2 linked regions of the Rhizobium lentis genome follow. The protein of the gene in region 2 interacts with the protein of the main gene of each other region in a pairwise test. Links are inferred from orthologs where the notes say so. Each region holds a gene or a part of one and is shown on either strand. Other genes may lie near its edges. The genes, in order: J0663_RS20790 and J0663_RS07085.

Region 1 (14,621 bases), 2.8 Mb from region 2 along the record:
CAAACCCCGGCGCGCCGTGACGATGGCGGTGGGCAGCCGTTGGCGCTATGAGGATCAGCGGATACGCTTTGCCGCCGGCTCCGGCACCAACTCGCCATTGAGGCGGCGGTCGAGATAGTCCTCACATTCGCTCATCAGCGTCTCCACCTGACCATTGAAGAAATGATTGGCGTTGGCAACGGTGCGATGGGTGATGAGGATGCCTTTCTGGGTCTTCAGCTTTTCGACGAGGCCGTTCACATCTTTTTCCGGCGCAACCTTGTCGGCTTCGCCGTTGATGATCAGGCCGGACGAGGGGCAGGGCGCCAAGAAGGAGAAGTCGTAGGTATTCGGCTGCGGAGCGATCGACATAAAACCTTCGATCTCCGGTCGGCGCATGAGAAGCTGCATGCCGATCCAGGCGCCGAAGGAATATCCGGCGACCCAACAGGTCTTGGAATCGGGGTGCAGGCTCTGCACCCAGTCGAGCGCGGAGGCGGCGTCGGACAATTCGCCGGCACCATGATCGAATTCGCCCTGGCTTCGGCCGATGCCCCGGAAATTGAAGCGCAGCGTCGTGAATCCGCGCTTCTGAAACATGTAGAAGAGCTGGTAGACGATCTGATTGTTCATCGTGCCGCCGAACTGCGGATGCGGATGCAGGATGAGCGCAATCGGCGCGCTTTTTTCCTTGGAGGGCTGGTAGCGGCCTTCAAGACGGCCGGCTGGGCCGTTGAAAATAACTTCGGGCATTGGTACTCCGGGTTTTATTTCGCGTTCGCGCTGCGTTGGACGACAACATGACTTGACTAATGTTGTCAGCTTTTCTAAAACGCAGTTTAGAACAATTCGAAACTTACATGGCGATCCACGCTTCGTGGAACGTGTCATAAGGCAAGCCCGGCGGAAATTTCAAGAAAAATGCACCGCCGATGCTGAAGCAAGCTCGTCAAGCGCAGGACTGAAGATCATGGCGCCGCCACGCCTTTATCTCGACTGGAATGCCACAGCGCCGCTGCACCCCGCAGCGCGCGAGGCGATCATGCGCGCGATCGACATATTCGGCAATCCGAACAGCGTGCATGGAGAAGGCCGCGCCGCACGCGCAGCCATTGAAGGCGCGCGGCGCAAAGTGTCCGCATTTGCCGGCACTGATGCCGCCAACGTGGTCTTCACCAGCGGCGCGACGGAAGCGGCCAATCTGGTGCTGACGCCGGATTTCCGCATGGGCCGCACGCCGCTCCAGCTTGGCCATCTTTATGTCTCGGCAATCGAGCATCCGGCGGTGCGCGAGGGCGGCCGCTTTGCCAAGGAGAAGACGACGGAGATCCCGGTGACGGAAGCCGGCATCGTCGATCTCGATGCGCTCGCCATGTTGCTTGCTGCTCATGACAAGGCCGCCGGCCTGCCGATGGTCGCCATCATGCTCGTCAACAATGAAACGGGCATCATCCAGCCGGTCGAGGCGGCGGCAAAGATCATCCATGCCCATGGTGGGCTCTTCGTCGTCGACGCGGTGCAGGCGGCGGGGCGTATCCCGCTCGACATCGAGCGGATCGGTGCCGATTTCATGATCGTTTCGTCGCACAAGATCGGCGGGCCAAAGGGAGCCGGCGCGCTGATTGCGCGCGGCGAGGCGTTGATGCCGCGGCCGCTGATCCAGGGCGGCGGGCAGGAACGCGGTCACCGATCGGGGACACAGAATTCGCTGGCGCTGATCGGGTTCGGCGCGGCGGCCGAGGCGGCCGCGGGCCAGCTCGAGACACGCAATGCGGCGATCGGGGCGCTGCGCGATCGGTTGGAGGCCGGCATGCGCAGGCAGGCATCCGACGTGATCATCCATGGTGAGGGCGGCGGGCGTGTCGCCAATACGATTTTTTTCACCTTGCCGGGGCTGAAGGCAGAGACCGGGCAGATCGCCTTCGATCTCGAAGGCGTTGCGCTTTCGGCAGGATCGGCCTGCTCGTCCGGTCGGCTCGGCGAAAGTCATGTGCTGACGGCGATGGGACGCGACGCCAAACTCGGAGCGCTGCGCATATCGCTCGGCTTTTCGACGACGGAAGAGGACGTCGACAGGGCGATTGCCGCCTTTGCGAAGATCGCCTGCCGGCGCAGGTCGGCGGGCGAGGCGGCCTGACCGCATCATAAACTTGCGGAAACGCAAATTTCCGCTTGCCAATCGGGCTGAAAAGTCCCTTTTGGCCACTTACATACTGGGCAAGCAATTGCCCGACATGAGGGGCAATTGAATTGCCCATACGCTACAAGCTGCCGGACCTTGTATCCGGCGAGATTGGAGAACGAAATGGCTGCCGTGCAGGAAACGATCGACCAGGTGCGCCTGATCGATGTGGACCAGTACAAATACGGTTTCGAGACCGTCATTGAAATGGACAAGGCGCCGAAGGGCCTGTCCGAGGATATCATCCGCTTCATTTCGGCCAAGAAGCAGGAGCCGGAATGGATGCTGGAGTGGCGTCTCGAGGCCTATCGCCGGTGGCTGACGCTGGAAGAGCCGACCTGGGCGCGCGTCAACTATCCGAAGATCGATTTCAATGACATTCATTATTACGCTGCGCCGAAGAGCGCGCCGGGTCCGAAGTCGCTCGACGAAGTCGATCCGGAATTGTTGAAGGTCTATGACAAGCTCGGCATTCCGCTGCGCGAACAGGAGATCCTGGCCGGCGTCGATAAGCCGAAGATCGCCGTCGATGCCGTTTTCGACAGCGTCTCGGTCGTCACCACTTTCAAGGCGGAGCTGAAGAAGGCCGGCGTGATCTTCATGTCGATCTCGGAGGCCATACGCGAGCATCCGGATCTCGTCCGCAAATATCTCGGCTCGGTCGTGCCGACCTCGGACAATTATTATGCGACGCTGAATTCGGCGGTCTTTACCGACGGCTCCTTCGTCTTCGTGCCGAGGGGGGTTCGCTGCCCGATGGAGCTTTCCACCTATTTCCGCATCAACGAAAAGGGCACCGGCCAGTTCGAGCGCACCTTGATTATCGCGGAAGAGGGCGCTTACGTCTCCTATCTCGAAGGCTGCACAGCACCGCAGCGTGACGAAAACCAGCTGCATGCGGCCGTGGTCGAACTGGTCGCGCTCGACGATGCCGAGATCAAGTATTCCACCGTCCAGAACTGGTATCCCGGCGACAAGGAAGGCAAGGGCGGCATCTACAACTTCGTCACCAAGCGCGGCGATTGCCGCGGCGATCGCTCTAAAATCTCATGGACGCAGGTCGAAACCGGTTCGGCGATCACCTGGAAATATCCGTCCTGCATCCTGCGCGGCGACGACAGCCGCGGCGAGTTCTACTCGATCGCCGTCTCCAACGGCCATCAGCAGATCGACAGCGGCACCAAGATGATCCATCTCGGCAAGAACACGTCGAGCCGCATCGTCTCCAAGGGTATCGCCGCCGGTGTTTCCAACAACACCTATCGCGGCCAGGTCTCGGCTCACCGCAAGGCCTCGAACGCGCGCAACTTCACCCAGTGCGACTCGCTCCTGATCGGCGACAAGTGCGGTGCTCACACCGTGCCCTATATCGAGGCGAAGAATTCGACGGCGCAATTCGAGCACGAGGCGACCACCTCGAAGATCTCCGAGGATCAGCTGTTCTACTGCCTGCAGCGTGGGATTCCGACCGAGGCGGCAATCGCGCTGATCGTCAACGGCTTCGTCAAGGAAGTCCTGCAGGAACTGCCGATGGAATTCGCCGTCGAGGCGCAGAAGCTGATCAGCATCTCGCTGGAAGGGAGTGTTGGCTAAGCGGTTTTCCGTCATCCTCGGGCTTGTCCCGAGGATCTAAGCACAACTGCGGAGGATCGGGTGAGCGGGTTTGTCTACATGATGTCCGACAAACCAAGAGGTGTAATCTACACCGGCGTCACCAGCGATCTGCAAGGGCGCGTATGGGAACACGGCAACAAAATCCACAAGGGTTTTACGGAGAAATACAGAGCGAAAAACCTCGTCTGGTTTGAGAGCCACCCGAACATTGTGCTGGCGATCCAGCGAGAGAAATCTCTAAAACGCTACCTGCGTGAATGGAAAATCAAGCTCGTCGAGGAGCTCAACCCGACTTGGATGGACCTTTACGAGCGCATCGACGAAATCGAGAATGTCTATCGGCCGCATGAAGATACGCGGCAGTGGAGCGATTACAATTGAAGGCTTAGATCCTCGGGACAAGCCCGAGGATGACGATCGAGACCGGTGAAAACGGTCAATTGGGCGGCCCTTGAAGCCGCTTTAGAATAGGAAAAACAAGATGCTTGAAATCAGAAACCTTCATGCCCGCATCGCCGAAGACGGCACCGAGATCATCCGTGGCCTGAACCTGACGGTAAAGGCCGGCGAAGTTGCGGCGATCATGGGACCGAACGGTTCCGGCAAGTCGACGCTCTCCTATGTGCTGTCCGGCCGTGAAGACTATGAAGTGACCGAGGGCGACATCCTTTATAACGGCGAGAGCATTCTCGAGCTCGATCCGTCCGAACGCGCCGCCAAGGGCATCTTTCTCGCCTTTCAGTATCCAGTCGAAATTCCCGGCGTCGCCACCATGCAGTTCCTGAAGGTCGCGATGAACGAGCAGCGCAAGGCGCGTGGCGAGGACGAACTGACGACGCCGGACTTCATGCGCCGCGTCAAGGAAGCTGCAGCCAAGCTGCAGATCAACACCGAAATGCTGAAGCGGCCGCTCAACGTCGGTTTCTCCGGCGGCGAGAAGAAGCGCGCCGAGATACTGCAGATGGCGCTGCTGGAGCCGAAGCTCTGCGTGCTCGACGAAACCGATTCCGGCCTCGACATCGACGCGCTGAAGATCGTTGCCGACGGCGTCAATGCGTTGCGTTCGCCCGATCGCGCCGTCGTCGTCATCACCCATTACCAGCGCCTGCTCAACTATATCGTACCCGACACTGTCCACGTCCTTTACAAGGGCCAGGTGGTCAAGTCGGGCGACAAGACCTTGGCGCATGAGCTGGAAGCCAATGGTTACGCCGACATTATCGGCGCAGCCGCGGCCTGAGTTCGGGTGGAAAGGACGACGTCCATGAACATGCAGACGACGAGCCGTCTTACCGCGGCCGAAACGGCGCTGATCGACGCCTTCAACCATCAGATTGGCGACCTGCCCGGCAATGGTGCAGTGACGGCGTTGCGCGACCGGCTTCTCGATGATTTAAAGAAGGCCGGCCTGCCGACGCGCCGTATTGAGGCCTGGCATTACACTGATCTCAAAAACCTCCTGCGCGCCGTGCCGCCGCAAGTGGGTGATGCTGGCTCCAACGCGCTCGACCCGGTTGTCGCCGGCTCCACGGTGCTGGCGGTGATCCAGGGCCATGCCAATCAGAAGGCGGTCGCCAATGGCCTCGGGCTTTCCGCCTATTCCGAGCGCTTGATCGACGGCTCCGCGGCTGATGGGCTCGATGCACTGGGCAGCGACGATGCTGTCGGCCGGATCAATGGCAGCTTCGTGCGCGACGGCTATGTGGTCGATGTGCCTGCCGAGACCGAGCTTGAAAATCCGCTTGAAATCCAGTTCATCCACGCTGGCGGACAGACGCATACGCGCCTTCCCGTTTCCTTTGGCGCCGGCGTCAAGGGAACAGTCATCGAGCGTCACCTTGCGGTGACCGGCGATGCCGCCTTCGTGTCCCACATCAGTGACATCGCGGTTGGCGAAGGCACGGAACTGACCTGGATCATCCTGCAGCAGCAGGGCGCCGAGGATACGCATCTCGGCCAGATCCGCGTCGATCTCGGCGCCGACGCCAAGCTTCGCCTGTTCGTCATCAATGCCGGCGGTAAGTTGGTACGGCAGGAACTGCATATCAAGGTGACGGGTGAGGGCGCCGATCTGACGCTGCGCGGCATCAATCTGCTCGGGGCCGAAAGCCATACCGACGTGACGATGGTGCTCGGCCACGACGTGCCGCATACCGGTTCGACCGAAGTGATCCGCAACGTCGTCTTCGACCGAGCCAAGGGTGTGTTCCAGGGCATGATCCGGGTGGCGCCCGATGCGCAGAAGACCGATGCCAAGATGGCTTGCAACACGCTGCTGATGTCCGACGATGCCGAGTTTTCGGTCAAGCCCGAGCTCGAGATCTTCGCCGACGACGTCCAGTGCGGCCATGGCGCGACGGTGACCGATATCGACGCCAATCATCTCTATTACATGATGGCGCGCGGCATTCCGGAGAACAAGGCGCGGGCAATGCTCGTCAACGCCTTCGTCGCCGAAATCGTTGAGGAACTGGAAGACGAGGCCCTGGTCGAAGCGCTGGAAGGCGTGATTTCGGCCTGGCTCGAAAAGCACGCCTGATCGGATATATCGATGGACAAGATAGCAGCGGCCACACAATACGACGTAGAAGCCATCCGCCGGGATTTTCCGATCCTGGCGGAGAAGGTGCACGGCAAGCCGCTGGTCTATCTCGACAATGGCGCGTCGGCACAGAAGCCGCAGGTGGTAATCGACGCCATCTCGCACGCTTATGCCCATGAATATGCCAATGTGCATCGCGGCCTGCACTACCTCTCCAATGTTGCGACCGATGCCTATGAGGCGGCGCGCGAGAAGGTCCGCCGCTTCCTCAATGCACCTTCCGTGAACGACATCGTCTTCACCAAGAATTCGACGGAAGCGATCAACACCGTCGCCTATGGCTGGGGCATGCCTGAGATTGGCGAAGGCGACGAGATCGTGCTGACGATCATGGAGCACCATTCCAACATCGTGCCCTGGCACTTCATCCGCGAGCGGCAGGGCGCCAAGCTGGTCTGGGTGCCGGTCGACGACGAGGGCGCCTTCCATATCGAGGATTTCGAAAAGAGCCTGACAGAACGCACCAAGCTTGTCGCCATCACCCATATGTCGAATGCGCTCGGCACGATCGTTCCCGTCAAGGAAGTCTGCCGCATCGCCCATGAACGCGGCATTCCCGTGCTGATCGACGGCAGCCAGGGCGCCGTGCACCTGCCCGTCGACGTGCAGGATATCGATTGTGACTGGTATGTGATGACCGGCCACAAGCTCTATGGCCCGTCGGGCATCGGCGTGCTGTACGCCAAGAAGGAGCGGCTATCGGAGATGCGCCCATTCCAGGGCGGCGGCGAGATGATTTTCGAAGTCGCCGAGGACCTTGTCACCTACAATGATCCGCCGCATCGCTTCGAGGCCGGCACGCCGCCGATCGTCCAGGCGATCGGGCTCGGCTATGCGCTCGACTATATGGAGAAGATTGGCCGTGAGGCGATCGCCCGCCATGAGGCCGACCTTGCGGCTTACGCGGCCGAGCGCCTCAGATCGATCAATTCGCTGCGGATGTTCGGGACGGCGCCCGAGAAGGGGAGCATCTTCTCTTTCGAACTCGCCGGCATCCATGCCCATGACGTCTCGATGGTGATCGACCGCCAGGGGGTTGCCGTGCGAGCCGGCACGCATTGCGCCATGCCGCTCTTGAAACGCTTCGGCGTCACCTCCACATGCCGTGCATCCTTCGGCATGTACAATACCCGTGCCGAGGTCGATACGCTGGCCGATGCGCTGGAATATGCGCGCAAGTTCTTTGCCTGAGGAGTATCGTTGATGAGCCTGGACGAAAGCGAACAAAAGATCGACGTGCGCGAAGGCATCGTGCATTCCAGCATCCCGGCCGATGAGCTGGCGCGGCTCAGCGACGACGTCATCAGCGCGCTGAAGACCGTCTACGATCCCGAAATTCCCGCCGACATCTTCGAACTCGGTCTGGTCTACAAGATCGACATCGAGGACGACCGGATGGTGAAGATCATGATGACGCTCACCGCGCCCGGCTGCCCGGTTGCCGGCGAAATGCCCGGTTGGGTCGAAAACGCCGTCGGCGCCGTCGAGGGCGTGTCGGGCGTTGAGGTCGAAATGACTTTCGACCCGCCGTGGACGCCGGACCGCATGTCGGAAGAGGCCCAGGTCGCCGTCGGCTGGTACTGAGCAGGCGATGGTACTGGCGCAGTACCACGGTATTGATCCGATTACCTCGGGCGACTACATTTGATTCATGAAGCACCGGATCTTGACCCCGGTTGTGGAAGGAGATGGAGCCGATGGGCTTTGCAGTGATGAGCATGACGGACGGGGCTGCGGCCCGCGTCAAGGCGATCGTCGAAAACTCCGGCCCGGAGGCGAAGGGCGTTCGCGTTGGCATCAAGAAGGGCGGCTGCGCCGGGATGGAATATACCATCGACCTGGTGACCGAGCCGAATGCCAAGGACGATCTGATCGAGCGCGACGGCGCCAAGGTCTGGGTCGAACCCTCAGCCGTGCTCTATCTTCTCGGCACAGAAATGGGCTTCGAGCAGACGACGCTCCGCTCCGGCTTCACCTTCACCAATCCGAACCAGACATCGGCCTGCGGCTGCGGCGAATCCGTCGAGCTGAAACCTGCCGATCTCGCGGCCCTTGCCGCGCAGCGTCAGAGCGAGCCGGCACATTCCTGATAACCGTCCCCCTTTAGGCTGATGGGGAATGCTCCATTGGCCGATCCCAACAGGCGGATCGGCACGTGGATGATAAAAATAGAGTAACGAATAGCGCCATGGCTTTGAGGGTTGCCTAGTCGCGCTTGATGCTCATCAGCATTTCCCAGATGTCGGCGCCGGTCTCGAAGAACATGGCGTTTGCCTTGTAGCTTTGCTCGGCTTCGATCAGGTCGGTGAGTTCGGTGGCCGGATCGACATCCGAGTCCGTCGGACCGTCGATGGCCTCTACGCTGCCTGAGGCAACAGAGGTGAGGCTGGTGTTCAGCCTGTTATAACCAGGGGTGCTGCTGTTTGCGACGTTGCTGGCGATCGCGCTGATCCGTGTCGTCTGTGCCCGCATTCCCAAAAGAGCAGTGCCTGCAAGACTCGATATGCTCACCAGCCGTTTCCCCAGAACTGGATAGCCGTCTTTTACCCGGAAGGATTTAGGGAATGCTGAAGGCGTTGCGTTAGCGAAGACCTATGAGTACGCAACCATGCCGTCAGATGTGCTTCGCAATGGCACGGCGCGCAGCCATATCGGGATCTCCACGGGGACAAACCTACAGAACCAAACCGTTTGGACGGATCAAGTAACGACGCGCATCACAGCAACATCGAGGCTCCGCGATCGATATAGGTATCAAGAAACTGCTCGAGGCGCGGGTTTCTCGGTCGCTTGAAAACCTCTTGGGGCGAACCGGTGAACAGCACCTTGCCGTGATCGAGAAAGATGATCTGCTGGCCGACCGTTGCGGCAAACCCGATCTCGTGGGAAACGACGACCATTGTCATGCCTTCGGCGGCGAGATCGCGCATGACGTTCAGCACTTCGCCAGTCAGTTCGGGATCGAGTGATGAGGTTGGTTCGTCAAAGAGCATGATCTTCGGGTTGAGAGCCAGGGCCCGCGCGATAGCAACACGCTGCTGCTGTCCTCCCGAGAGCTGTGACGGATAGTGGTTTGCCCGACCCTCGAGACCGACCTTGGCGAGTTGAGCCATTGCCCGCTCCTCTGCGTCCTTGCGGTTCGTTTTGTGAACCGTCTTCAGCGCCTCGCTGACGTTGCCGAGCGCGGTCATGTGCGGCCAGAGGTTGAACTGCTGAAAAACCATGCCGATCTGGGCGCGAATCCGCCGATTGGCGGCAGCCGGCAGCCGCTCCCTTACGCCATTCGCATTTTCCGCAAAGCCGAGCACCTCGCCATTGACGGCAATGGTCCCCTTTGTAGATTCTTCCAGAAACGCCATGCAGCGCAGCAGCGTGCTCTTGCCGGATCCCGACGGACCGATCACGCAGGAAACCTGTCCCTGCGCGATATCAAGATCGATACCGTTCAGTACGGTGGAATCGCCAAACGTCTTGACAAGATTTTTGACTGCTATCGCGGGAACACTCATATGTTGAAAAACCTGAATCTGGTGAGTTTCGTTTCGGCGAGACGACCGAGCCAGCCGGTGATTTCGACCAGCGCCCAGTAGAAGAGGGCGAGGACAAAAAGCGCTTCGACAAATGCATATTGCTGCGATCCGATGGCGCTCAGTGTTGCCGTCAGTTCCGGCACGGTGATGATCGACAACACGGCCGTCTCCTTCATGAGGATGATCGTCATGTTGAGCGATGGCGGCAGCACCAGCATGGTCATCTCAGGCAGCAATATGCGCCTGACGATTTGCGTGTGTGTCAGGCCAACGCATAGACCCGCTTCGATATGCCCCTTCGGGACGGCGGCAAAGCCCGAGCGGAATATCTCGCTGAAATAGGCCGCGCCGTAGATGGACAGGCCAACGACGCCTGCCGGGATCGGATTGAGCGACAATCCGATGAAGGGGCCCCCGTAGTAGACGAGGAATATCTGAATGAGGAAGGGCGTGCCGCGCAGCACTGCGATGACAATGCCGAACGCCCTGTCCAAGAGCACCCCGCCAAAACGCCGCGCGACAGCGACAAGGAAACCCAGAACGGCAGCGGCAAGAGCGGCGACGATCCAGATAACGATTGTCACGAAGGCACCGCTGGCGATCTCCGGCAAATGGCTGAAAATCACATTGATATCGAACGTCATCGCGGTACTCCCGGCAGGGATCGTTCGATCAGACCGCCGGCAAGTGCTACGATCCAATTGATGGCGAGGTAGATCAGACCGGCGGAAGCGAAGATTTCGAGCGGCAGAAAGGTGCTGCCGGCAAGGTCTTGGGCCATGCGCGTCAGCTCGACGATCCCGACAACGGAGACCAGCGAAGAAGCCTTCAAAATAAGGATCGCTTCGTTGACGAGCGCCGGAAAGGTCAGCCGCAGAGCGATTGGCGCCTTGATCCGGCGGAAAATCTGCATGGGCGTGAGACCGACCATCTCGGCGGACTCGACAAGGCCCGAGGGGACGCTGGCAAAACCGCCGCGCAGATTTTCAGCCTGATAGGCAGCCGTGCACAGCGAAAGGCCAACGATGGCCGCAACGATACTCGGCACGTTGATGCCGATCACCGGCAGAAGGTTATAGATCAGTAACAGCTGCACCAGCAGCGGCACGCCGCGAAAGAAGCTAATGAAAATCTTCCCCGGCAACACGAAAAGCCGTTGCCGCGAAAGGAGCATGGCGGAAACAATGATCGCGATCGCAAAGCCGATCAGAATTGAAACCACGCTGATCGTGACCGTGTAGATCGAAGCTTGCAGAAGAAGTTCGAAAAGTTTGGTGGACATGGGCGATGCTTGCCTGCGTGCTGCGGCCGTGACGTCTGTTCCCACGGCAAATTGCGCCCCGACCGATGGCGGGGCGCGTGCATTTCACCAGCAATGATTAGAATGCCGGATCCTTGACAGCGTCCGGTGTATCGAAAGACGCACCGAACCACTTCTTTTGCAGCTCTGCCATACGCCCGTCTGCCTTGATCTTGAGCATCGCGGCATCGATCGCGTCCATCAGCGGGGCGTGATCGGCGTCCTTGAGACCGATGAAGCCGAAATAAGACTTCTTTCCGAAAGGCGGCAGGACGACTTCGAAAGTGCCCTTTCGCTGGCTGGCGACAAAGGCGATGTTCGGGAGCGAATTGGCAACGCCGGCAATACGGCCGGCTGCGAGATCGGCGTAGGTCTCAGTGAAGGCAGGATATTCGCGCACATCGACTTTGGTCGGCAGCGTGTCGGAAAATTCCTTCAGCTGGTCGAGCTGGGCAGTTGCCTTGCCGACACCAATCGTCTTGCCGGCAATGTCTGCCGGTTTGCTGATCGTCGTGTCGCCGGCCTTCTTAAGGATGGCAATCGTCGCTTCGGCGATCGGCGGCGTGAAGCGATAGCGCTCCATGCGCTTCTTGGTGATCGTGGCAGGACCTGCGACGATATCGAACTTGCCAGCCTCAAGCGCGGGGAAGACGCCGTCCCAGGGAAGTGCCACCCACTCGATCTTGACGCCAAGTTCCTTTGCGATCTCGGCAAAAAGGTCGACGTTCAGGCCCGTATGTTCACCGGCATCGATATAGTCAAACGGTGCGAAGGCCGTTTCGGTGCCAACCTTGAGCGTGCCGGCTGCCTTGACGGCCGCCAGCGTATCGGCTGCGTGGGCGGAAAAGGCTGCTCCTAACAGGAACGCAGCGCCGACCAGACCCGTCAGCAGTGACTTTGCCTTCATCATCATCTCTCCAGTTTTATCCCTCCAACGGAGGAGTTTTGTTCCCGATTTTGATTTCAATGCGCGAATTTTTATGCTCCGCTTTTGACTATACAAATAGATATAGGCTGGCTTAGAGTGTCAATGTAAAAGTCGAGGAACGCAAAAATTGTGCCGGGTGGCGGCAATCTTTGCCGGTGTGATGCGACCGCTCCGGCACTTGGTCGTGACGCCCAACGAGGTGTGGACTTGGTGTCGATTTATCAGCGTATTTACATGGATATCGAGGCGAAGATCATCAGCGGCGATTGGCGGCCCGGCGACCGTATTCCCGTAGAACATGAACTGGTCGCGGAATATCAATGCTCGCGCATGACTGTCAGCAAGGCACTGTCGGCTCTGGTCGAACGCGGCATGATCGTCAGAAGGCGCAAGACCGGTTCGTTTGTTGCGTCGCCCCAGATCGACCGCACGGTAATGGATATTCAGGATATCAGCACCGAAGCGGAACTGGCCGGGCACGAACACCGCTTCGAGCTTCTCACCCGTAAAGTCGAACGCCTTGGAGAAACGGACGCACAACAGCTGTCGGAAGCTCCCGATGCGGAGATACTCAGGCTTCAATGCCTACATATCGTGGACGGCAGACCCAATGCCATCGAACGGCGGATCATCATGCTCGACGCCGTCCCACGTGCGCGCGACGAGAGCTTCGCCTCGATCCCGCCCGGCAAATGGCTGCTTGCGGAAGTTCCCTGGTCCAAGGCCAAACACGTCATCCGCGCCGTCTCGGCCGATACGGCGACGGCGCGAATGCTGGAGACAGAAAGAGGCCAGGCGTGCCTTAGCCTCATCCGGCAGACCTGGCAGAACGGCCGGACAGTGACATATGTCGAGATTATCCATCCAGGCGACCGGTTCCAGTTCGCAGGGACGTTTCATCCGATGGCAAATTGAGTTGGCGCACACCACTGGAGGTTCTGCAAGTGATCGATGAGCGCTTCAAGACGATCCCGCTCAAGGGTCTGCAAGCCTTCGAGGCGGTGGGGCGCTGCGGCGGCGTGACGGCTGCGGCACTGGAGCTCAAGGTCTCGCCGGGGGCAATCAGCCAGCAAATTCACAAGATCGAAAGTTTTCTTGGAGTTTCCTTACTGGAGCGGAGCGGGCGAACCGTTGAGCTGACCGCATGGGGCCGGCTCTATCATCAGGAGATTTCGAAGGGATTTGAGCAATTTGCGTTCGCTCAGCAGTTATTGGAAAGGGCACGCAACGAGACGCCGCTGGTCCTTAGCGCGCTTTCTTCCGTCGTCAACAAATGGATCGGCAGGCGAATCTTCGACTGGCAGGCCCTACACCCCGATGTTCAAGTGAGAATTATTGGACGGGACAAGGAGCCCAGGATCGGTTTCGACGATGTCGATTTCCGCGTAAGCTACGGGTCGGACGTCCTTCAGCACGACCATTATACTGAACTGTTTCGCGATTGGGTCGTGCCTGTCTGCTCGCCGTCGCTAATGCAGGATCGCGCGCACGTGGCCCGGGATCTCTTCGAGCAGCCGCTTCTGCATGTCGAGTGGGAAAGGCACTTCACGCCTTACCCAAGCTGGGCGGAGTTCGCGGCCATGGCCGGTATACCGTTCGACGCCTCGACGCCCGGCCTCTCCTTTACCCTGTCGAGCAGCGCGATCGATGCAGCCGTCAACAAGCGTGGCGTCGTCCTCGCGCAGATGTCGATGATTACCGATGAGCTCGAGGCGCAGACGCTCGTCACTCCCGTCGACATGCGGATTCCGCTGCGCGAAAGCTACTTTCTCGCCTGGGACCGCGCGGCACTGCAAAAGCCGCGCGGCCGCGAATTCCGCGACTGGCTCGTCGCCATTTCCCGTCAGCAGGCTTTGGTGTCAGCCCCCAAGTGAACGTTTTAGAAAATCTAAAACGGACCTTAGCGCCGCGATGTTGATGAAAATTTGCGCCTGGTGATAATTTGCGCGGCCACAGCATGCATAAGGGGAGAGCTCAATGGCGCGAACCGACAAGATGAAACTTGGGACCTTCGTCTACACTTTCGGCTTTCATCCGGCCTCGTGGCTGCATCCGGCCAGCGATGTCGGCGGCGCCAATGACTTCGCCCATCTGCTCGGTGTCGCCAAACGATCCGAGGCGGCCAAGTTCGATTTCATGTTCATGGCGGATTCTCCGGCTGCCGCCGTCGGTGATCCGAATGCGCTTGCCCGCATTCCGACCAAGATGAATCGCTTCGAACCCCTCTCACTGCTATCAGCATTGGCGGTCACGACCAGCAATCTCGGTCTCGTTGCGACGGTGTCGACAAGTTATTACGAGCCATACAATGTCGCCCGCCTGTTCGCCTCGATCGACCATCTGAGCAACGGGCGCGTCTGCTGGAACGTCGTCACCTCCGACCATGACGAAACCGGCTACAACTTCAATCGCGAGGGACTTGATCCGCACGCGCTCCGCTATGAGCGCGGCAATGAATTCGTCGATGTCGTTTTCGGCCTGTGGGA
Region 2 (14,695 bases):
GGAAGCAACCTGCCGCCGCCTTCGCGGATCGCCTTGATGAACAGATCGCCGGCCGAAACCAGACACTCCTTGTTGGCCAGGGCAATATCGGCGCCGCGGCGCGCGGCGGCGAGCGTCGGGGCGAGCCCCGCGGTGCCGACGATTGCCGCCATCACCCACTCGGCTTCGCAGTCGGCCGCTTCCATGAGCCCGGATTTTCCCGACGCGACCGCTATGCCGCTGCCGGCGAGCGCATTCTTCAGCGATTCGTAATGCCGGTCGCTTGCCGTCACCGCCAGTCGCGCGCCGGATGCTCTCGCCTGTCGGGCCAGCAATTCGATATTGCCGTTGCCCGTGAGAACGGAAATTTCGAAATTCTCCCGCCCGCCCAGGTGTTCGACGACATTGAGCGTGTTGCGGCCGATCGAGCCGGTCGAACCGAAGATGCTGAGGCGCCGCGGCGCGGTTTTGCCGGTCGTCATGTAGAATTCACGAAAAAATTCCTGTCGTAAGTTCAGGCTCTACTAGGGTTTGGAGGGGGCGGCAAGTGTGCGGTGCAGCAGATTTCCCCCTCAAGGGGTTTACAGAGTGGCGGCGGGATGTGATCCTAATAACATCCCGGCAGGGATCGTGATTCCCATGCTGCCGGTCATGGTCGCATGATTATTCGGGCGCTGCGGCGTCCTTTGAAGAACGGGCACTTGGCTGCCTCCGGCCTTTCTGGCCAAACATTAATCGAGGATGACATCGGGTGTTCGGCTTGGCCGCGCTGCCCGCCCGTGTTCGCTGCGGGCACTTTGGTGCGAAATCGTGCCGTTCGATGAGCCAGCCCGTGTCAGTCAAGACGATCGGATCACATGACGAGATTTAAAATAGCCATCAGTCTTTTCGCCATCCTGCCTTGGCTCACCGCCGCTGCAAAGGCGGACGACCTGCTGATCTGGTCGCCCGCCAAACTTTCGGACCGGTCGTACAAGGCGACGATGGGTTTTCGTCTGCCGGCGGAATGGGAAACGAGCGCCGGCGCCGACCTCGCGCTCGCCGCGACTAAAGGCGGCGCCCTGCTGCCTGAATCCGAACAGGCGATGCTCTGGGGTCGGATCAGCCGGACAAGCGTCACGCCGGCCGGCCGGTCACAGCAGGGCGTGCGTGTCAGCGTCGATACGCTGCGCGGCAGCGGTGCGTTGACGCTCAGCCGTTCGCGCAGCTGGATCCTGTCGGATTCGCTCGACATGCAAACGAGCCGCTCCGTCAGCGTCGGTTACGACCCGGTCGATGCCCGGCCAGCCTCAGTGACGGCGTCGCAGGCGCTGAAACTCATCCATCCCTGGACCGGAACCTCGCTTTCGGCCGGTGCCGGCCTTAGCGATACCAGCGGCGACTTCTCCAGTTCGGTGGCCATCAGCCAGACGATCCTGCCGAACCTCAATCTCGACGCCGCGATGAACAATCCGTTTTCGGAGGATGAAGCCGGCAGCGTCAATCTCCGCTATCGCATCAACTGGTAACGCGCTGAAACCAAAACCAGCCGACGGACGTTTCTTTTCAAGGTTTCACAGAGGAACGGATCATGGTTTTCAAGGAGCAGACATTTCACGGGCTCGCGCCTGAAATGGAAGCGGAAATCGCCAATCGCGCATCGGTCGAGGCGGCCGTCGCCAATGCGCTGGCGATTGCTGGCGGCATCGACGCATCCGATGTCGAGGTCACGATGGAGGACGACCTGGTCGTGCTCAGCGGTATCGTCGGCACGGTCGGCGAGATCGAGCGGGCGACCGCGGTCGCCAGGGCCGTCGAGGGCGTGCATGAGGTGCAAAATCGAATTCTGCTCGGCGGATCGTCGCTGGACGGCACGCATTGAGTGTCGGCTGCTGCGCTGTCAGCGGCGCGGCAGCGAAATGCGGTCAGCGCGCCGCGCGCTCCAGGCTGCCGGAGCGCGCTCGGGTTGATCAACCGGCGAAGCGCTCGACAAGGAACGTTGAGCCGGCCAGACGATCGGTCTTCGCCGTGGTCACCGGCCCTGGTGGTTGATGGGCGATGGCGAGCAGCAAAGCGCTGACGGCGACATAGGTGATTGCCAAAAGAGTCATCTTGATACGCATGCTGAATACTCCCGTTTCGCGATAAACGTGGCCGATATTGCGAAGTTCCTCATCGGCGCAATCTGGCGAAGAGCCCGGCGTCGTCGGCGGGGCTCGTCTGCGTGGGGGCGTCTCATCGGCAGATCCGGGTTTCTTTGACGATCGTGTGGCCGTGACGGCGGATCTTCTCCGTCTTGGTGAAGCAATCGCGGGAAACGTAGCGCTCCCTCATATGGTGGCGGTAATAGGGGCGATGGCGGTAATAGGGGCGTTCCGACTCGCCGTAATAGGGACGGACGTCATCCGTGGTGATGGTGACGCTTGCCGCTTGGGACGGCAGGGCTGACAAAACGGACGCCGCGGAGAGCGTGCAGGCGAGGATAAACTGTTTCATGACGAGCCTCTCTTTCTGAGTTTGTCCTGCCGTCAACTCGCCGGAAGCGCTGCCGGTTCAATCACATAGCATTACCGATTGTGTCGAAGGCAGAAACCTTTGCGGCTGCGGATCGTTAGCGCAGGGAACAGCCGGAGACATCGATCATGGGACAGATTGCAAGGATCATCGCCATCGTCGCAGGACTTGCCGGCGGCACGGTCTTTTCGCAGGCGCCCGAATTTGCACAGCAATATCGCCAGCGGATCGGCGGCGCGATCGATGAATTGCGGGTCATCGTCGACGACTTCAACCGCCAAGCCGCTCAGCACCACCTCAACCGCCAGCAGGCGCTTAGCGCCTATGCGCAGTCCGCCGACGATTTCCTGCGCGACCGCGGCGTCTCGATGCAAAGCACGATCACGCGTTACGAAAAACTGCAGTTGCAGCAACTTAAACTCGCCACCGCCGCCCCGGTCGCCAAACCCTTCGTGCTTCTGGGCAATGCCGATGACGTCGTCTTTGCCAATACCTGGCGTGATTTCGTGCCCGGTGTTCCGGTCAGCTTTGCGGGTCTCGTCTGGGGCGCAATCGGTTTTGTCGGCGGATCGGTTGTGGCGGCGCTGCTGGGGTTTGGTGTGCGGCGGATCATAAGGAGACGAGGAGCCTATCGTCAGGCGCCGCGAGCTTGACACGGGGCAAAGCCGTCCCGCGGCGATCTACAAGACGAGATCAGCCATTCCACCCATTCCCGCAGTGGCCATATGGCTCAGCGCTTGAAAAATGGTGATCCCGGCGCGATTCGAACGCGCGACCCCCAGATTAGGAATCTGGTGCTCTATCCTGCTGAGCTACGGGACCACTTGCATGCCATGCATACAAAAGGCTTGGGGCGAAGCCAAGCCTTAATTGTTGCTAGGCGCCGAGGCGTTGTTCGGCGAGGCGGACCCAGTAGGAGATGCCGTGGGCGATGGCCTCGTCGTTGAAGTCGTAGGCCGGGTTGTGGAGGCCGGCGCTGTCGCCGTTGCCGATGAAGATGAAGGCGCCGGGACGGGCGTTCAGCATGTAGGAGAAATCCTCGCCGCCCATCATCGGATCGATTTCGGCGTTGACGTTGTCCTCGCCGGCAATGGCGCTTGCGGTGGCGACGGCGTGCTCCGTCTCGTCGGGATGATTGACGGTGACGGGATAGTTGCGATGGAAGCTGATCTCGGCCTCGGCACCGTGGGCTGCAACCAGGCCCTCGACGATCTGCCGGAAGCGCGTTTCGGCGAGCGTGCGCACCTCGGGGTCGAGGGTGCGCACCGTGCCGGCGAAGGTCGCGTCATTCGGAATGACGTTATGGGCGAAACCGGCATTGAACTTCGTCACCGAAACGACGACCGAGCGCAGCGGATCGGCGGTGCGCGAGGCGATCATCTGCAGGTTGGCGACGATCTGGGCGCCGATGACGATCGGGTCGATCGTCCGGTGCGGCTGGGCGGCGTGGCCGCCGCGGCCCTTGATGGTGACGGTGAATTCGTCGGTCGCCGCCATAATCGCGCCCTTGCGGATGGCGAACTGGCCGACGGGCAGTCCCGGCAGGTTATGCATGCCGTAGACCTCTTCGATTCCGAAGCGCTCCATCATCCCGTCCTTCACCATCAGGTTGCCGCCGCCGCCGCCCTCTTCGGCGGGCTGGAAGATGACCGCGACATTGCCGTTGAAGTTACGGGTCTCGGCGAGGTATTTCGCCGCGCCGAGCAGCATGGCGGTATGGCCGTCATGGCCGCATGCATGCATTTTTCCCGGTGTCTTCGAAGCCCAGGGCTTGCCGGTGATTTCGGTCAGCGGCAGGGCATCCATGTCGGCGCGCAGGCCGATCGTACGGCGGCCTTCGCCCTTGCCCCTGATCAGGCCTACGACGCCGGTGCGGCCGATGCCGGTGACGATCTCGTCGACGCCGAATTCCTTGAGCTTTTCGGCCACGAAGGCGGCCGTGTTTTCCACCGCGAAGAGAAGCTCGGGCCGGGCATGGATATGCCGGCGCCATTCGGCGACTTCGTCCTGCAATTCGGCGGCTCTGTTCAAAATCGGCATACTGGCGTTCCTGTTATCAAATCCGACAATCGTTGATCGCTTCACAGGGCGTGAGGCTCATGCAAATTACTTCGTCAATGACCTTTGCCATGTCATAGCCATATAGGCTAGATAGATGAAGCTTTCGAGATTTCCTGATATCTGAAGGATGAGCCGTGTCGACGAGCCACTTTGGTTTATTTGCCGCAGTGCGGCCGCTTAGCTTCCTAGTCGCTGCGACTGCCGGTTTTATTGCTTCCGTTCCGCTTGCCCAGGCCAATCCGCATATTCTCGTCGACGTGCAGACCGGCCGCGTGCTGGAGCATGAAGAAGCCTTCCGCAAATGGTACCCGGCCTCGCTCACCAAGCTGATGACCGTCTATACGGTCTTCGACGCGATCCGCGCCGGTCAGATCAGCCTCGATACGCCCATCGTCATCAGCAAGCGCGCTGCCGCGCAGCCGGCCGCCAAGATGTATTTCAAGCCGGGCCAGAAGCTGACGCTCGACAGCGCACTGAAGATTCTGCTGGTGAAATCGGCCAACGACGTCGCGGTCGCGGTTGCCGAAGCCATCGGAGGCACGCAGGAGGGCTTCGTGAACCGGATGAACGGCGACGCGCTGAAGCTCGGCATGACTGATTCGCATTTCGTCAATCCGAACGGCCTGCCCGGCAAGGGGCAATACACGACGGCGCGTGACCTTGCCGTGCTGACGGTGGCGCTGCGCCGCGATTTTCCGCAATATGCCAGTTATTTCGCGCTCGAGGGCTTCACCACCGGCCAGCAGAACGTGCCGAGCCTCAACATGCTGATCGGCCGCTTCGCCGGCGCCGATGGTATGAAGACCGGCTTCATCTGCGCCTCGGGCTTCAACCAGATCGGTTCGGCGACGCGCAATGGCCGCACCCTCGTTTCCGTCGTGCTCGGCACCGATAGCCTGGCGGCGCGCGCCGATGCGACGGCGAACCTTTTGCAAAAGGGCTTCACCACGCAGTTCTCGGGCAACGACACGCTCGGTTCGCTGAAACCTTACGGGCCGGGGCAAGACCAGGTGACCGACATGACCGCGGATATCTGCAGCGCCAAGGGCGCCAAAGTGCGCAGTGAAACCCGCGATGAGGTCGGCCGCATGAAGGTGCACTCGCCCTATATCCTGGAGATGGACCACGACCCGCGATTCGTGTTTGCCGGCCTGATCCCGGGGCAGGATCCGCAGCCGGCCGAGCAGCCGGAAAAGATGGCGAGGGGCGATACGGCCGGCGCAATCGCCAACGTGCCGGTGCCGATGCCGCGCCCGACAGCTTTTTAAGGTCTGATCGATGAGCGCGCTCAACAACCGGATTCCGGTCACCATCCTGACCGGCTTTCTCGGCGCCGGCAAATCGACGCTGCTCAACCGCATCCTGAAAGATCCTGTCATGAAGGATGCAGCCGTCATCATCAATGAATTCGGTGATGTCGGCATCGATCATCTGCTGGTCGAAAGTTCCGGCGATTCGATCATCGAATTGTCCGACGGCTGCCTCTGCTGCACCGTGCGCGGCGAACTGGTAGATACGCTGGCGAACCTGATGGATGCCGTGCAGACGGGCCGCGTCAAGCCGGTCAAGCGCGTCGTCATCGAAACGACCGGCCTTGCCGATCCGGCACCGGTCATGCAGGCGATCATGGGAAATACCGTCATTGCCACGAATTTCGAGCTCGACGGCGTCGTCACGGTCGTCGATGCGGTCAACGGGCTGCAGACGCTCGACAATCACGAGGAGGCGCGCAAGCAGGCGGCTGTCGCCGACCGGCTGATCGTTTCAAAGACATCGATGGCCGACGCAACGGCCGAGCTGGAACAGCGCCTGCGGGCGCTCAACCCGCGCGCCGCGTTGATGGATGCCGACAGCATCAAAGCGGGCAGCGCCGCCGTCCTGGTGAACGGGCTCTATGATCCGGCGACGAAGATCGCCGATGTCGGCCGCTGGCTGCGGGACGAGGATGGGCACGAGGCGCATCATCATCACGGCGATCACGGTCATGATCATGATCACGTCGGCCATGAGCATCATGATCATTACCAGCATGCGCGTGACGTCAACCGTCACGACGCCTCGATCCGGTCCTTCTCGATCATCGAGGAAAAGCCGATCGATCCGATGGCGCTCGAAATGTTTATCGATCTCTTGCGATCGGCTCACGGCGACAAGCTTCTGAGGATGAAGGCGATCGTGTCCGTTTCGGACCGGCCGGAGCGGCCGTTGGTGCTGCACGGGGTCCAAAACATCTTTCATCCGCCGGTGCGGCTTCCCGCCTGGCCCGATCCGGACGACAGGCGAACCCGCATGGTGCTGATCACCAAAGACCTGCCCGAATCCTTCGTGAAGGATCTCTTCGACGCCTTCCTCGGCAAGCCGCGCATCGACACGCCGGACCGTACGGCGCTGGCCGACAACCCGCTCGCCATTCCCGGCATGCGGATCTAATGCGCCCGTAACCCTACGTGATCTTATTCTTGCGTTTAGGGGCGCCTGAAAGCCATCTTGCCTGCTGGCCGCTCAGCAGGGTGCGGTAGCGCTCCTGGCTTGCAGTCAGGTGGGCGCGCATGGCGGCGCGGGCGGCTTCCGGGTCGCCGGCAGAAATCGCCTTCAGAATGGCCAGATGTTCGCGCTGCAACCCTTCCTGATAGTCGCGCGACAGCGTGCTGTCCGTACCCCAGGGCGAGGCGATGTCGCAGGGAATCGCACGCATGCCGAGCGCATCGAGGACTTCGACATAATAGGAATTGTTGGTGGCAGCCGCAATTTCCCGGTGGAAAGCGAAGTCGCTCTTGCCCGTTGCTTCGCCACGTGCGAGCAGCCGGTCGAATTCGAAGAAGGCTTCCTGGATCTGCGCCTCCTGGGCGGCATTGCGCCGCAGCGCGGCGAGCCCTGCGCTTTCGATCTCCAGGCCCATGCGCACCTCGATGACGTTTAGTGCATGGGAAATCTTGTTGCCGACATCGAGGCTGATCGCGCCGAAGGTGATCGTCGGATGATTCTTGACGAAAACGCCAGCCCCCTGGCGCGCCTCGACAAGGCCGTCGGCGGCAAGGGTTGCGATCGCCTCGCGGACAACTGTGCGGCTGACGCCGAAAAGCTCGCCCATTCGCGTTTCCGTCGGCAGCTTCTCGCCCGGGGCGTAACCCCCCGACAAGACCTGCGCACGGATGGCCGAAACCACGCCTTCCGAGAGTTTCGGCTTCCGCTCGATCCTGAGATCAACGGCTGTATCGGCCGCCATGTCGGTCTCCTATTTGAACATGGCGGGCAGCCATAACGAGATTGCCGGGATGTACGTCACCAATCCGAGGACAACGAGGCCTGCACCATAGAACGGCCAGATCGAACGCATAGCCTCCCAGACTGAAATCTTGCCGACCGCGCAAGCCACGAATTGCACCGCGCCGACCGGAGGCGTATTCAACCCGATGCCGAAATTCAGGATCATGATCACGCCGAAATGCACAGGATCGACTCCATAGGCTTGCGCCACCGGCAGGAAGATCGGCGTGCAGATGATGATGGTCGGCCCCATATCCATGAAGGTGCCGAGCACGAGCATGAGGACATTGAGCAGGAGCAGCACCGTCAGCGGGTCGTCGGCGACGGACTTCATCCAGATAACCAGCGAGGCCGGCACCTTCAGGAAGGCCATCAGCCAGGAGAAGGCGGCAGCCGTACCGATGATCAGGAGGACCATCGCCGTCGTACGTACGGCGCCCTGCGTGGCGTGGACAAAATCCTTCCAGCCCATCTGCCGGTAGACGAAGAGCGTTACCAGCAGGGCGTAGATGACCGCGATGCACGAGCTTTCCGTTGCCGTGAAGATGCCGGACCTCACGCCGCCGAAGATGATGGCGATCAGCAGCAGCCCGGGGACCGCGACGGCGAGCAAGTGGGCCACCGCCGCAAAGCCAGGAAAGGACTCCGTCGGGTAACCCCGCGAGCGCGCCACGATGTAAGCGGTCGCCATCAGCGCAAAGGCGAGCAGCAGACCGGGCAGCACCCCGGCGGTGAACAGGTCCGCGACGGATATCTTGCCGCCGGCAGAGATCGAATAGATGATCATGTTGTGGGAGGGCGGCAGGAGCAGCGCGATCAGCGCCGCCATGGAGGTGACGTTGACCGCGTAGTCGGCGCCATAGCCGCGCTGCTTCATCTGCGGGATCATCAGACCGCCGACGGCTGCGGCTTCGGCCACCGCCGAACCGGAAATGCCGCCGAACAGCGTCGCCGTGACGACGTTGACCTGGCCGAGGCCGCCGCGGACATGGCCGACCAGCGACGCGGCGAAGGCAACGATGCGGCTCGCGATTCCGCCGCGCACCATCAGATCGCCGGCATAGATGAAGAAGGGGATGGCAAGCAGCGAAAAGACGCTCATGCCGGAATTGAGCCGTTGAAAGACGACCAGCGGCGGCAGCCCCATGTAGAGCACGGTGGCGAAGCTGGCGACGCCGAGGCAGAAGGCGATGGGCGTGCCGATCAGCATCAGGGTGGTGAAAACACCGAACAGGATCCAGAGTTCCATCGCGCTACGCTTTCAATTTGATGTTCGGGTCGGCATTGATGTTCTCCATCTCGACGGCGATTTCCGTCGGCAGGACTTCATCCAGCACATCGTCAATCGGTTCGCCGGCGAGGCGCAACACGATGCGCTCCAGCGAGAAGATCACGGCGAGCGCGCCACCGGCGCAGAGCGGCATATAGTCGAACGCGCCTGAGATACCGAGCGACGGCAAGGTTGTGTTCCAGGTCAGGCTCACGAGCGCGCCGCCGTACCAGATCATGCCGGCGCCGAAGGCGAGAATGACCACGTCCGAGATCATGCGCAGAACGCGCTTGCCGGATTTCGGCAGCACATAGAGCAGCACGTCGAAGCCAAGATGATTGTTCTCGCGGATGCCGACGGCGGCGCCCAGGAAGATGAACCAGCTCATCAGCATCACTGAGCCCGGCTCAGTCCAACTCGGCGAGTCGTTCAGCACATAGCGGCAGAATACCTGCCAGGCGACGAAGACCGTCATCAACACCAGACCGATACCGGCGAGCCACAGGGCGGCGTTGCTCAGGCGCGTCAGGAAATTGGCGACGGGGGTCAGGTTATTCGACATAAGGGCCTCGTCGAAATTGGCGCTCACTCGCCCTATCGGGCGGATCGAGAAGATGGCACGAAACATCGGGGAAACCGGGGTGGAGATGACTCCACCCCGACCTCCACACGAGGAGCAGGCTGCGGCTATTGCACAGCCTTTACATCCTCGACCATCTTCTTCAGTACGTCGTCCTTGACGTGCTTCTCGTAAACCGGCGCCATGGCGTCGATGAATCCCTGTTTCTCCGGCGTGGTGATCTGCGCGCCCAGTTTTTCGACATTGGCGCGGGATTCGGCGACCTTGGCGGACCAGAGTTCACGCTGCTTGGCGACGCTGTCCTTGGCTGCCTGCTTGAAGATCTCCTGATCCTCCGGCGTCAGCTTGTCGAACGCGGCCTTGTTCATGACGAACACTTCCGGCAGGATCGTATGCTCGTCGAGCGAGTAGTTCTTTGCCACTTCGGCGTGCTTGGCGGTGTCGTAGCTCGGGAAATTGTTTTCCGCGCCGTCGATGACGCCGGTCTCGATTCCCGAGTAGACTTCGCCGTAGGGCATGGGCGTGGCATTGGCGCCGAGGGCCGCCACCATGTCGACGAAGATATCGGACTGGATAACGCGGAACTTCAGGCCCTTCATGTCGGCAACCGAGTTGATCGGCTTCGTCTTATTGTAGAACGAGCGGGCGCCGGCATCGTAGAAGGCCAGCACGACAAGGCCGGCCGGTTCGAACGCTTTCTTGATCTGATCGCCGATGGCTCCGTCCATGACCTTGTGCATGTGGTCTTCCGAACGGAAGATATAGGGCAGGGCGGGAACGATCGATTCCTTCACCGTGCCGTTGAAAGGCGCCATCGACACACGATTCAATTCGATTACGCCCGAGCGCACCTGCTCGATCGTGTCCTTCTCCTCGCCGAGTTGGGCGGAATGGTACACTTCGACCGAATAGCGGCCCTTGGTGCGCTCCTTGACCAACTCGCCAAAATATTTGACGCCCTCGACTGTGGGATAACCGTCAGGATGGGTATCGGATGATTTCAGCACGGTTTGAGCGCTGGCGGCGCTGCTCACAAACGCGGCAGCGATCATCAGACCTGCTGCCAGCTTAACGAAGTTTTTCATGCTATCCTCCCGTATTGCATGACAATTCACTTTTCATAATCGGCACGCCAGCTTTGCGAATACAAGGACAGAACCCTGCACACGCCGCCTTTTCCGGCCATTCCACAATCAGGCGCTGGCGTCGGTACCATTGAGAAGTCGTGTGGGAGGAGGCCAACCGGGCATGCCGATGCGGGTCGACGTGCCCATCGAACCGATGGCACGGCTGTTTTCATCTACATGCAGGGGCTTTCGCTCTTCCCTTGGAAACAGAAGACGTGGATCGACCAGCCCCTTATCCTGCCGCTCCTCCAACCGGCTCATTATGGCTAAAACCGCGAGGACATAATGTCAACATACAAAAGCTGGCAAGTTGTATGATGAATTTTTAACGTCGACCGAGCAATGGTCGGCGGCCGGAGAACGAGCGGGAAAAGTTGTAGGCGCCGCCACGGAGGCAGCCGGTTTGGGATGGAGATCTAGCGCTTGCGGATCAGAAAGCGGTGGCCGCTTTCAGTTTTTTCCGTCTCGACCAGCTCGTGCCCGTCCTCATTGCAGAAATGCGGCATGTCGATCACCGCCAGCGGATCGCTGGTATCGACGAGGATGAGCGCGCCGCTTGCCATGGCGGCAAGCTTCCTGCGTGTTTTCATCACGGGCAGCGGGCATTTCAGGCCGCGAAGATCGTAGAGAACGGGGTTCAAGCCGTTCAGTTCCGCGCCCAGAACTTCCAGAATGGCTTCTTTGCCGCGGCGTCGGCCGTTTCCTGCGGTTCGGGTGCGGTATAGGCGAGCGGATTTTGCATCGGCACCGGCACGACCGCCGGTGTTGCGGCGGCGACGGCCGTTGCCTGGGACTGCGCCGTTGCTTGGGGCTGGGCCGGCGCTGCAGGTGTCGCGCCTGCAGCGGAGTTGGCGGTGAGGCTCTGAGCGGTGCGCTTGGCCATCAGGTCCTCGAGTTCGGCGACCTTGACCATGCGGCCGGCTTCGAGCGAGGTGCCTGTCGGCGCGAAGGCGAGTTCGCGGCCCTTGCGCAGCTTGGCGACCACCGCCTTGCGCTCGGCCTCGGATGGATCGTACCAGGCCATGCCCTCAAATTTGCTCATCGCCTTGGCATAGTCGGCATCATAGGTCTTGCCGTAGGAGGCAAGGGCGGCCGCCAGCGCCGGCGGCGTCGACATGGCAGGGCATTTGCCGGCGGCATTGAAGGCGCCGCCGTCGGTCGCCTGCTGGTTGAAGACATATTTCTTCTCGCAGACGTTCACCTCAGGCGGGCGCTTCGTCACTTCGAAATTGTCGTAGCCGACCTTCAGCATCTTCCAGAAGTCGTAGTTCGGATCGAGGCGATGCTTGACCATGTTTTCCGCCGTCATACGGAAGGGGAAGGCCTGCAGCTGCACGGTCGACTGACCGCCCTTGAAGGCGTCGCGGGCAAAGGCATAGATCTCCAGCACCTGCTGGTCGGTCATCGAATAGCAGCCGGAGGAGGAGCAGGCACCATGGATCATCAGATCGGAACCGGTGCGGCCGTTCGCCGCGTCGTAGCGGTTCGGGAAACCGGTGTTGATCGCCAGATAATATTTCGAATTGGGGTTCAGGTTGGCGCGCGTCAGATCGTAGAAACCTTCCGGCGCCTGCCGGTCGCCGGTCTTGACCTTCGGACCGAGGCGGCCCGACCAGGCGCAGATCTTGTAATCAGCGATTTTCTCGAAACGGTTGTCGGTCTTCGCCTTCCAGATCTCCATGGCACCTTCTTCCTTGAAGATGCGAATCATGATCGGCGAATTGCGGTCCATGCCCTTGGCGGCCATGGCATTGAGGATATGTGGGGGGAGCGGCTGCTCGACCTTGTTCTTGACCTTGGAGAGATCGACCTGCGCGGTTTCCAACGCGTCGTTGCAGCCGGTCAGAGCCAGCGCCATCAGGGAAACATAGGCAAAATGACGTATGCGCATCCAAACTAGCCCATAAAGATAATGCGACCCGGTCCGCCTATGGAGTCCGGGCACGAAGCGGAATCATAGGCGGCTTATACTTCACAAATGCTTAACAGCCTATGACGTGTCAGGAAACGCCCCCGCAAGCGCAATGTTAGAGATAACAACAATGTGGCCAAGGTTTGGCCTCAATCGCTCAACAGTTGCGGCTGAGCTTACAGATTGCGGCCCATATTGAGGAATTTCTGGCGCCGCTCGTTGCGCAATTGTTCGCCGGAGCGGGATGCCATTTCACCAAGCGCATTGGCGATCACATCGCCGGTTGCGGCGATGACGCTGTCGGGATCGCGGTGGGCGCCGCCGAGGGCTCGGAGATGATGCCGTCGATGACGCCGAGCGATTTCAGGTCTTCGGCGGTGATCTTCATGTTGGTCGCCGCTTCCCGGGCGCGGGTGGAATCACGCCAGAGGATGGAAGCCGCGCCTTCCGGCGAAATAACGCTGTAGATCGAATGCTCGAGCATATAGACCCTGTTGCCGGTGGCGATCGCGATCGCTCCGCCCGAGCCGCCTTCGCCGATGACGACGGAAACGAGGGGAACCTTGACGCCGAGACACATTTCCGTCGAGCGGGCAATCGCCTCGGCCTGGCCGCGCTCTTCGGCGCCGACGCCGGGATAGGCGCCTGCCGTATCCACCAGCGAAATGACAGGCAGGCTGAAACGATCGGCCATTTCAAGGATGCGGATCGCCTTGCGGTAGCCTTCCGGACGCGGGCTGCCGAAATTGTGTTTCAGGCGGGTCTTGGTGTCATTGCCCTTTTCCTGGCCGATGACGGCCACGGGCTGACCACGGAAGCGGGCGAGGCCTGCCTGAATTGCGGCGTCCTCGGAAAACTTGCGGTCGCCGGCAAGCGGCGTGAATTCCTGGAACAGCGTCTTGGCGTAATCAACGAAATGCGGGCGTTGCGGATGGCGGGCCACTTGCGTCTTCTGCCAGGCATTGAGCTTGGAATAGATTTCGACGATGGCCTCACGGACGCGAACCTCGAGCCTGCCGATCTCATCGGTCGTGTCGATGCTCTCGTCTTCCATTGCGAGCTTCTTCAGCTCGATAATCTTGCCTTCGAGGTCGGAGATCGGCTTTTCGAAGTCGAGATAATTGTGCATGAGGTGCGTTTCCGTTCCTTGTGCCACGGGGCGTTTTCCTGGCTCCGCCCCTTGTCGCCGGTCCTATTCGTGCTTTTTCGCCTGTTTGGCAAGGGGGTGGTGCGTCTGGACCAGCTGCTGAAGCCTCTCTTCGAGGACATGGGTGTAGATCTGTGTGGTCGAAATGTCCGAATGGCCGAGGAGTTCCTGCACGACGCGCAGGTCGGCGCCGTTGGCAAGCAGATGACTGGCGAAGGCATGGCGCATGACATGCGGCGATATCAGCGACGGCGTCAGCCCGGCGCGGATCGCCAGGTTCTTGAGGTCGCGCGCGAAGACCTGGCGCGGCAGATATCCCTCCTTGGAGGCGGCGGGAAACAGCCAGGGGCTTTGCTGCGGTTCCTTTACTGCTGCATTTTCGGCCGCCAGCAGGCGCCCATACGACTTCAGGGCTGCAATCGCCGAGTGCGACAGCGGCACCAGCCGTTCCTTGTTGCCCTTGCCGCGGATCATCAGGAAGCGGCCCTCCTGATCGAGCACACGGGCAGGAAGCGACACGAGTTCGCTGACGCGCATGCCTGTGGCATAGAGCAGTTCCAGGAGCGCCAGCATACGCAGGCGCTGCAACTGGCCCGGAGCCGGGTCGTTGGCCTCGGTCTGCGCTTGGGAAAGCAGCCTGCCGACCTCTTCGACCCCCATCGTCTTCGGCAACGCGCGCCCCTTTTTCGGCGCATCGAGAACGCCTGTGGGGTCGTCGGTCCGAAGGCCTTCAGCGTAGAGGAACTTGTAGAATTGCCGCATGGCGGCAAGCCGGCGCGCCTGCGAGGAAGGCTTGAAGCCCTGGCGGGCGAGCGAGGCGAGATAGGCGGCCAGATCGGTGGAGGCGGCTTCGGTCAAC

The links.
Region 1: the proteins of J0663_RS07085 (region 2) and J0663_RS20790 interact in binary tests that used the Escherichia coli proteins (3 or more experiments, as listed by UniProt). The link is inferred for Rhizobium lentis from one-to-one orthologs.

Annotation. Positions count from the first base shown.
Region 1 is NZ_CP071454.1:4,234,177-4,248,797, reverse strand. The notes cover bases 227-3,032. They hold J0663_RS20790 (cysteine desulfurase family protein), read left to right. Parts: upstream 227-949; coding sequence 950-2,116; downstream 2,117-3,032. Other genes in these bases: sufB (Fe-S cluster assembly protein SufB), read left to right, coding at 2,285-3,032; J0663_RS20795 (alpha/beta hydrolase), read right to left, coding at 227-732. Also shown: J0663_RS20800 (GNAT family N-acetyltransferase), read left to right, coding at 1-20; more of J0663_RS20795, read right to left, coding at 55-226; more of sufB, read left to right, coding at 3,033-3,754; J0663_RS20780 (GIY-YIG nuclease family protein), read left to right, coding at 3,815-4,156; Fe-S cluster assembly ATPase SufC, read left to right, coding at 4,257-5,015; Fe-S cluster assembly protein SufD, read left to right, coding at 5,040-6,314; J0663_RS20765 (cysteine desulfurase), read left to right, coding at 6,327-7,568; J0663_RS20760 (SUF system Fe-S cluster assembly protein), read left to right, coding at 7,581-7,961; Fe-S cluster assembly scaffold SufA, read left to right, coding at 8,075-8,467; J0663_RS20750 (flagellar basal body protein), read right to left, coding at 8,583-8,888; J0663_RS20745 (amino acid ABC transporter ATP-binding protein), read right to left, coding at 9,095-9,886; J0663_RS20740 (amino acid ABC transporter permease), read right to left, coding at 9,883-10,551; J0663_RS20735 (amino acid ABC transporter permease), read right to left, coding at 10,548-11,189; J0663_RS20730 (transporter substrate-binding domain-containing protein), read right to left, coding at 11,287-12,120; histidine utilization transcriptional repressor HutC, read left to right, coding at 12,343-13,050; J0663_RS20720 (LysR family transcriptional regulator), read left to right, coding at 13,080-14,009; J0663_RS20715 (LLM class flavin-dependent oxidoreductase), read left to right, coding at 14,113-14,621. UniProt on the Escherichia coli protein: Master enzyme that delivers sulfur to a number of partners involved in Fe-S cluster assembly, tRNA modification or cofactor biosynthesis. Catalyzes the removal of elemental sulfur from cysteine to produce alanine.
Region 2 is NZ_CP071454.1:1,470,264-1,484,958, reverse strand. Bases 9,807-12,686 are described here. They hold J0663_RS07085 (sulfurtransferase TusA family protein), read right to left. Parts: upstream 11,419-12,686; coding sequence 11,194-11,418; downstream 9,807-11,193. Other genes in these bases: J0663_RS07080 (L,D-transpeptidase family protein), read right to left, coding at 11,424-12,668; J0663_RS07090 (TRAP transporter substrate-binding protein), read right to left, coding at 9,807-10,735. In the rest of the region: dxr (1-deoxy-D-xylulose-5-phosphate reductoisomerase), read right to left, coding at 1-461; J0663_RS07150 (hypothetical protein), read left to right, coding at 837-1,487; J0663_RS07145 (BON domain-containing protein), read left to right, coding at 1,550-1,840; J0663_RS07140 (hypothetical protein), read right to left, coding at 1,929-2,081; J0663_RS07135 (hypothetical protein), read right to left, coding at 2,194-2,454; J0663_RS07130 (DUF2937 family protein), read left to right, coding at 2,601-3,125; J0663_RS07120 (M20 aminoacylase family protein), read right to left, coding at 3,349-4,512; J0663_RS07115 (D-alanyl-D-alanine carboxypeptidase family protein), read left to right, coding at 4,668-5,801; J0663_RS07110 (CobW family GTP-binding protein), read left to right, coding at 5,812-6,963; J0663_RS07105 (FadR/GntR family transcriptional regulator), read right to left, coding at 6,977-7,759; J0663_RS07100 (TRAP transporter large permease), read right to left, coding at 7,769-9,049; J0663_RS07095 (TRAP transporter small permease), read right to left, coding at 9,054-9,632; more of J0663_RS07090, read right to left, coding at 9,758-9,806; site-specific tyrosine recombinase XerD, read right to left, coding at 13,882-14,695. UniProt on the Escherichia coli protein: Sulfur carrier protein involved in sulfur trafficking in the cell. Part of a sulfur-relay system required for 2-thiolation during synthesis of 2-thiouridine of the modified wobble base 5-methylaminomethyl-2-thiouridine (mnm(5)s(2)U) in tRNA.